2 regions of the Cytobacillus sp. FSL H8-0458 genome follow, and region 2 is predicted to be linked to the other one. Evidence: a T-box and tRNA genes for the amino acid it is inferred to sense, from the RefSeq annotation. Region 2 holds a T-box; the other holds one or more tRNA genes.
The links. A T-box is a leader RNA that pairs with one kind of tRNA and senses whether it is charged. The one in region 2 lies ahead of ileS (isoleucine--tRNA ligase), so its partner is inferred to be a tRNA-Ile.
Positions count from the first base shown of each region.

Region 1: it encodes a tRNA-Ile, which carries the amino acid that the T-box ahead of ileS (isoleucine--tRNA ligase) is inferred to sense. The anticodon was not compared.

Region 1 covers NZ_JBBOBR010000005.1:37,530-40,884, forward strand. The annotation lists gene glgB (1,4-alpha-glucan branching enzyme) at 1-129, opposite strand, end outside; gene NYE23_RS25105 (hypothetical protein) at 352-549, shown strand; tRNA gene NYE23_RS25110 (tRNA-Glu) at 633-704, opposite strand; tRNA gene NYE23_RS25115 (tRNA-Ser) at 709-799, opposite strand; tRNA gene NYE23_RS25120 (tRNA-Asn) at 805-879, opposite strand; tRNA gene NYE23_RS25125 (tRNA-Ile) at 893-969, opposite strand; tRNA gene NYE23_RS25130 (tRNA-Gly) at 978-1,051, opposite strand; tRNA gene NYE23_RS25135 (tRNA-Phe) at 1,065-1,140, opposite strand; tRNA gene NYE23_RS25140 (tRNA-Asp) at 1,311-1,387, opposite strand; tRNA gene NYE23_RS25145 (tRNA-Met) at 1,391-1,464, opposite strand; tRNA gene NYE23_RS25150 (tRNA-Ser) at 1,487-1,579, opposite strand; tRNA gene NYE23_RS25155 (tRNA-Ile) at 1,592-1,668, opposite strand; tRNA gene NYE23_RS25160 (tRNA-Met) at 1,686-1,762, opposite strand; tRNA gene NYE23_RS25165 (tRNA-Ala) at 1,782-1,857, opposite strand; tRNA gene NYE23_RS25170 (tRNA-Pro) at 1,867-1,943, opposite strand; tRNA gene NYE23_RS25175 (tRNA-Arg) at 1,950-2,026, opposite strand; tRNA gene NYE23_RS25180 (tRNA-Leu) at 2,042-2,130, opposite strand; tRNA gene NYE23_RS25185 (tRNA-Gly) at 2,137-2,211, opposite strand; tRNA gene NYE23_RS25190 (tRNA-Leu) at 2,220-2,304, opposite strand; tRNA gene NYE23_RS25195 (tRNA-Lys) at 2,321-2,396, opposite strand; tRNA gene NYE23_RS25200 (tRNA-Thr) at 2,420-2,495, opposite strand; tRNA gene NYE23_RS25205 (tRNA-Val) at 2,516-2,591, opposite strand; rRNA gene rrf (5S ribosomal RNA) at 2,602-2,718, opposite strand; rRNA gene NYE23_RS25215 (23S ribosomal RNA) at 2,970-3,355, opposite strand, start outside.
Region 2 covers NZ_JBBOBR010000001.1:2,546,168-2,549,522, forward strand. The annotation lists gene ileS (isoleucine--tRNA ligase) at 1-1,972, opposite strand, end outside; T-box leader at 2,067-2,332, opposite strand; gene NYE23_RS12340 (DivIVA domain-containing protein) at 2,383-2,901, opposite strand; gene NYE23_RS12345 (YlmH family RNA-binding protein) at 3,046-3,355, opposite strand, start outside.

The DNA.
Region 1 (3,355 bases), on a different contig from region 2:
AAAACGGGTAATCACTGATTCTCCGTTTGAAACTACATGTGCACCAAATAACTGGTGACTCTCATAAAGTGTACCTTCATGGAACAAATGCAACTGATAATCGGTTGGAAACAAAATATCCACTACCATCCTTCTCCACACCCAGTCTCGTTTCTTTTGACTTTCCTGTTATATTCGCTGAACCTGAGAAAAGTCCTTGTAAAAGTTTTTTTAATTTTATGACAACAATGTTCATATTCTGCTAATAACCGATAGCATTTTGCCTATTTTAACAGGTTTCGCATAATCTCCGGTAAACTTAGACAAAATAAAACAAAATATGCAAGCGAAAAATGAAAGGAGAATAATATTTTGGGCAATAAAGAAGAGGAGATTTTATTGAATGAGGCATCCAAAAAGGAAATAAGGATTCCGCTATTTGAAGCACCGGATGGAAAGATTATGGCCACTGGTGATATGTTTAGGGGCCCCTATACGGGAATATCTTCTGATATCGATCTGAATAATCCCGGCAATAAATTAAGCAGGGATGAAGAGAAATTTGATTAAATAGGAGCGGAAATGAACCGTAAAAGGGAGTTATACAAGGACAACAAAAAAGCTGCCAACAAATTGTTGACAGCTTTTTTGTATGACCCCTACGGGATTCGAACCCGTGTTACCGCCGTGAAAGGGCGGTGTCTTAACCGCTTGACCAAGGGGCCAATATGGCGGAGAAGGAGGGATTTGAACCCTCGCGCCGGTTACCCGACCTACACCCTTAGCAGGGGCGCCTCTTCAGCCACTTGAGTACTTCCCCATATATGGCTCCGCAGGTAGGATTCGAACCTACGACCGTTCGGTTAACAGCCGAATGCTCTACCACTGAGCTACTACGGAACAATAATTAAAATGGTGGGCCTAAATGGACTCGAACCATCGACCTCACGCTTATCAGGCGTGCGCTCTAACCAGCTGAGCTATAGGCCCATATGTGTTGGAGCGGGTGAAGGGAATCGAACCCTCATCATCAGCTTGGAAGGCTGAGGTTTTACCACTAAACTACACCCGCGTAAGATTCTAAATGGTGGCTCAGGACGGAATCGAACCGCCGACACAAGGATTTTCAGTCCTTTGCTCTACCGACTGAGCTACTGAGCCATATAAATTTATTAATCCTAAAGCTTGAAACATGTGCTTCAAAGTCCTGCGTTCTTTGTCGCAGATTTTAAAAGCATGCTATTCGATGATGTTAAGCTTCGCAGCTGCATTCTTTTAAAATCCTCTACCGACTGAGCTACTGAGCCACATTCTATATTTTTTTGTAAAAATGGCGGTCCGGACGGGACTCGAACCCGCGACCTCCTGCGTGACAGGCAGGCATTCTAACCAACTGAACTACCGGACCAGATTGCGGGGGCAGGATTTGAACCTGCGACCTTCGGGTTATGAGCCCGACGAGCTACCGGACTGCTCCACCCCGCGACAATATTATTAAAATAAAATATGGAGGAGGAAAGGGGATTCGAACCCCTGCGCGGTTTGACCCGCCTGTCGGTTTTCAAGACCGATCCCTTCAGCCGGACTTGGGTATTCCTCCGTATAAGAAAAGTGGTGGACCTTGTAGGACTCGAACCTACGACCGGACGGTTATGAGCCGTCTGCTCTAACCAGCTGAGCTAAAGGTCCAGCATCGTTTAATTAAATGGTAGCGGCGGAGGGGATCGAACCCCCGACCTCACGGGTATGAACCGTACGCTCTAGCCAGCTGAGCTACACCGCCAAAATAGTAAATATAATTATGGTGGAGCCTAGCGGGATCGAACCGCTGACCTCCTGCGTGCAAAGCAGGCGCTCTCCCAGCTGAGCTAAGGCCCCAAAGATTAATGGTCGGGAAGACAGGATTCGAACCTGCGACCCCTTGGTCCCAAACCAAGTGCTCTACCAAGCTGAGCTACTCCCCGTTAATATGGCGCGCCCGAGAGGAGTCGAACCCCTAACCTTTTGATCCGTAGTCAAACGCTCTATCCAATTGAGCTACGGGCGCAATATTAAATTCTACTGGTGCCGAGGACCGGAATCGAACCGGTACGGTAGTCACCTACCGCAGGATTTTAAGTCCTGTGCGTCTGCCAGTTCCGCCACCCCGGCAATAAATGGAGCGGAAGACGGGATTCGAACCCGCGACCCCCACCTTGGCAAGGTGATGTTCTACCACTGAACTACTTCCGCATAAATAATGGTGCGGGTGAAGGGAGTCGAACCCCCACGCCTTGCGGCGCCAGATCCTAAGTCTGGTGCGTCTGCCAATTCCGCCACACCCGCAATATGAAATTAAAAATGGTGAGCCATGAAGGACTCGAACCTTCGACCCTCTGATTAAAAGTCAGATGCTCTACCGACTGAGCTAATGGCTCATATTCTATAAAAAGAACTGAAGTGGTGCCGGCGAGAGGACTTGAACCCCCAACCTACTGATTACAAGTCAGTTGCTCTACCAATTGAGCTACACCGGCAGCTTGTACATTTAAATTAATGGTGGAGGATGACGGGATCGAACCGCCGACCCTCTGCTTGTAAGGCAGATGCTCTCCCAGCTGAGCTAATCCTCCATTATTAATTGCCCGGCAGCGTCCTACTCTCACAAGGGGACAGCCCCTAACTACCATCGGCGCTGAGAAGCTTAACTTCCGTGTTCGGTATGGGAACGGGTGTGACCTTCTCGCTATCGCCACCAGACTATTTTTCAAAGACAAGTTTTATTATACCGTCTTTTCAGGATTTTTCAAGAGGAAATTTCATTTTTTCATTCCCTCAAAACTAGATAATGTATGAAGAAGCATTTGCCGAGTATTCACCAATGACTTGTCTAGCTTCGGCTCCTAACTTCTCGGCTGTTTCGATCCGTCCCTCCAAATCCCAAAACCAGGATTTGAATGGCCGGCTCTCCAACGTCTCTCGAAGTTGAACAGTCGCCTCCGCTTTTCGTTTTGGTTAAGTCCTCGATCGATTAGTATCAGTCAGCTCCACATGTCGCCACGCTTCCACCTCTGACCTATCAACCTGATCATCTTTCAGGGATCTTACTAGCTTGACGCTATGGGAAATCTCATCTCGAGGGGGGCTTCATGCTTAGATGCTTTCAGCACTTATCCCTTCCGCACATAGCTACCCAGCGATGCCTTTGGCAAGACAACTGGTACACCAGCGGTGCGTCCATCCCGGTCCTCTCGTACTAAGGACAGCTCCTCTCAAATTTCCTGCGCCCACGACGGATAGGGACCGAACTGTCTCACGACGTTCTGAACCCAGCTCGCGTACCGCTTTAATGGGCGAACAGCCCAACCCTTGGGACCGACTACAGCCCCAGGATGCG
Region 2 (3,355 bases):
CCAGATTTCCAAGCAAGAAGCGGAAAGTATTGCGGATCTTTCTATACACTTCTGCAACCTGCTTCAGAATAGCATCAGATACCCGGACATCAGCCTGATAATCAACTGAAGCCACCCATAAACGCAAAATGTCCGCACCAAGCTGGTTCATAACTTTTGCCGGAACAACTACATTTCCGATGGATTTACTCATTTTCCTTCCTTCACCATCAAGTGTGAAACCATGGCTCAGCACTCCTTTGTAAGGCGCTTTCCCTGTTACTGCTACCGCAGTTGAAAGTGAAGAGTTAAACCAGCCTCGGTATTGGTCAGAACCTTCAAGGTATAAATCTGCTGGACGCTGTAAATCGTCACGCTCTAAAAGAACTGCCTGGTGGGAAGAACCTGAATCGAACCAAACATCCATAATATCCGTTTCTTTTGTAAACTGGCCATTCGGACTTCCAGGATGTGTAAATCCTTCAGGCAGCAATTCTTTCGCTTCTTTCTCGAACCAGATGTTTGAACCGTGTTGACGGAAAAGATTTGATACATGTTCAATCGTCTCATCTGTGATAATTTCTTCGCCATTTTCCGCATAAAAGACCGGAATAGGCACTCCCCATACACGCTGGCGGGAGATGCACCAGTCTCCGCGATCCCGGACCATATTAAATAGTCTGGTCTCACCCCATGCAGGATACCAATTTGTTTCCTTAACAGCTTCCAAAAGTTCATTGCGGAAATCTTTAATGGATGCAAACCATTGTGCAGTAGCACGGAAAATAACAGGCTTCTTCGTTCTCCAGTCATGCGGATAAGAGTGAGTAATAAAAGTCAGTTTTAATAAAGCTCCTGCTTCCTCAAGTTTCTCAGTAATCGGCTTATTGGCTGCATCATAGAATAACCCTTCAAAGCCGGGAGCTTCATTTGTCATGTTTCCTTTATCATCTACCGGGCATAATACGTCAAGACCGTACTTCATGCCGACTTGGAAATCATCTTCCCCATGTCCGGGAGCAGTGTGAACACATCCGGTACCTGCATCAGTTGTAACATGTTCACCCAGCATGACAAGAGAATCACGGCCATAAAGCGGATGTTCAGCAACCACATTCTCAAGGTCAGTCCCCTTAACCGTCTGAACAACTTGATAACCTTCCCATTCGAACTCTTTAGCCACAGCTGCCAATAAGTCTTCTGCAACCATAAACTTTTTGCCGTTTGCCTCAACTACAGTATAAGAAAGGTCAGGATGAACTGAAATTCCAAGGTTTGCCGGAATGGTCCATGGAGTTGTAGTCCAAATAACGATATGAGTATCTTGATCCAATACTTCCTTGCCATCTTTTACTTTAAATGCAACATAAATAGATGGCGAACGTTTGTCTTTATATTCAATTTCCGCTTCTGCCAAAGCAGATTCAGATGATGGAGACCAATAAACAGGCTTTTTGCCTTTATAGATATAGCCTTTTTTGGCCATATCCCCAAAAACTTTAATTTGCTGGGCTTCATACTCCGGCTTAAGTGTGATGTATGGGTTCTCCCAATCACCGCGGACACCTAAGCGCTTAAATTGTCCGCGCTGGCTGTCGATCTGCTCATATGCGTATTCCTCGCATAGCTCGCGGAACTCAGCAACACTCATTTCTTTACGCTTTACACCTTTGTTTGTCAGAGCCTGCTCAATTGGCAGACCATGTGTATCCCAGCCAGGAACATATGGAGCATTATAGCCAGTCATCGACTTAGAGCGTACGATGAAATCCTTTAAGATCTTGTTCAAAGCATGGCCGATGTGGATGTCGCCATTTGCATATGGAGGACCATCATGCAGAACAAACATCGGACGGCCTTTTGTCCGTTCCTGGACCTTTTCATAAATGTTCATCTCTTCCCATTTCGCCTGAATTTCAGGTTCGCGCTTTGGAAGATTGCCGCGCATTGGGAATTCAGTTTTTGGCATTAATAAACTATCTTTGTAATCCATTCCTTTTCCTCCTGTTTGTAACTCATTAAATACCATGATAGCCAATGAAAGCTTAGAAAAACCTCGGGAAAATACAAAAAACCCTCTCATCCCAAAAAGGGACGAGAAGGTTTTATTCTCCCGCGGTACCACCCTTGTAGATGAAATATAATGAAATTTCATCCGCTCAAAGCATTCTTAACGTGAATGATCCGCCTTGGCCTACTGATTTTTGTACGTTCGGCAAGGAACTAAAGGGTGATTTTCCAGCTTTTGCTTATACCCGGGCTTCCACCATCCCCGGCTCGCTTTCAGAGTGAGTATGCCCCTCTGATCATAAGCTTTTTGAAAAGACTGTACTGTCCCTCTCATTGTTGATAAACATTGTATTTACTTTGTTTTAAAATTATATGCGATATTTCCAGCTTTCGTCAAGCCAGTGATTCTTCTTCTTCTCTTAATGATTTCAGTTCAGTGGAATCCAGCTTATATTCCATTAAGTGATCCCAATCATCGTTATTCAGCATATCAAGCTGTGCTTCAACAAGCATTTTGAAGCGTGTCCGGAATACTTTGGACTGTTTCTTTAAATCTTCAATGTCCAGAGCGATTTTTCTCGCTTTGGATAGGGATTCATTCACAATCCTGTCAGCATTTTTTTCAGCTTCTTTGATGATAAGCTTTGCTTCTTTGTGGGCATTGCGTTTTACTTCTTCTGCAGCTTCCTGTGCAACCACAATAGATTTATTAAGTGTTTCTTCAATTGTGGTAAAGTGGCCAATGCGGTCATTCGTTTCGTTGAGCTTTTCTTCTAGCTCTTTTTTTTCCCTGATCAGGATTTCATAGTCCTTTATGATTTGGTCGAGGAATTCGTTCACTTCATCTTCGTCATAACCTCGGAATCCTTTGCTGAATTCCTTGTTATGAATATCCAACGGTGTTAATGGCATGAGTGCCACCTCCCAGGTCTGTTGATCTTATGTAAATTGGTTTGAGCCTGCTGGTTCTATTTAATTATAGCAGACTCCATAGTCTTTTGATTATTTATTCGACAGGTTGTTTCAAAATCCTTCAATTTTATAAAAAATAAATAGCTATCTCTGTCTCCCGGCAATAATCCTCCATTTGTCCTTTTTTGTTTTCCCATCTATTTCTATGATTTTGGAACGGCCTTGTCCCCTGACTGAGATGATGTCGCTTTGCCGGCATTCAAATGAGGGGTTTTCTATTTGTGTCCAATTGACTTTAACGAGTCCCTGTTGGATATAGAGCTGGGATTTCTGTCTTGAGATGTTGTATACGGCTGAGATGACTGTGTCCAATCTCAGGGATGAAGAGGTGATGGAGCTTTCTCTCCACACTTCTGATGATTGGATCGCCTGAGAAAAGGGCTGTTTTTTCAAA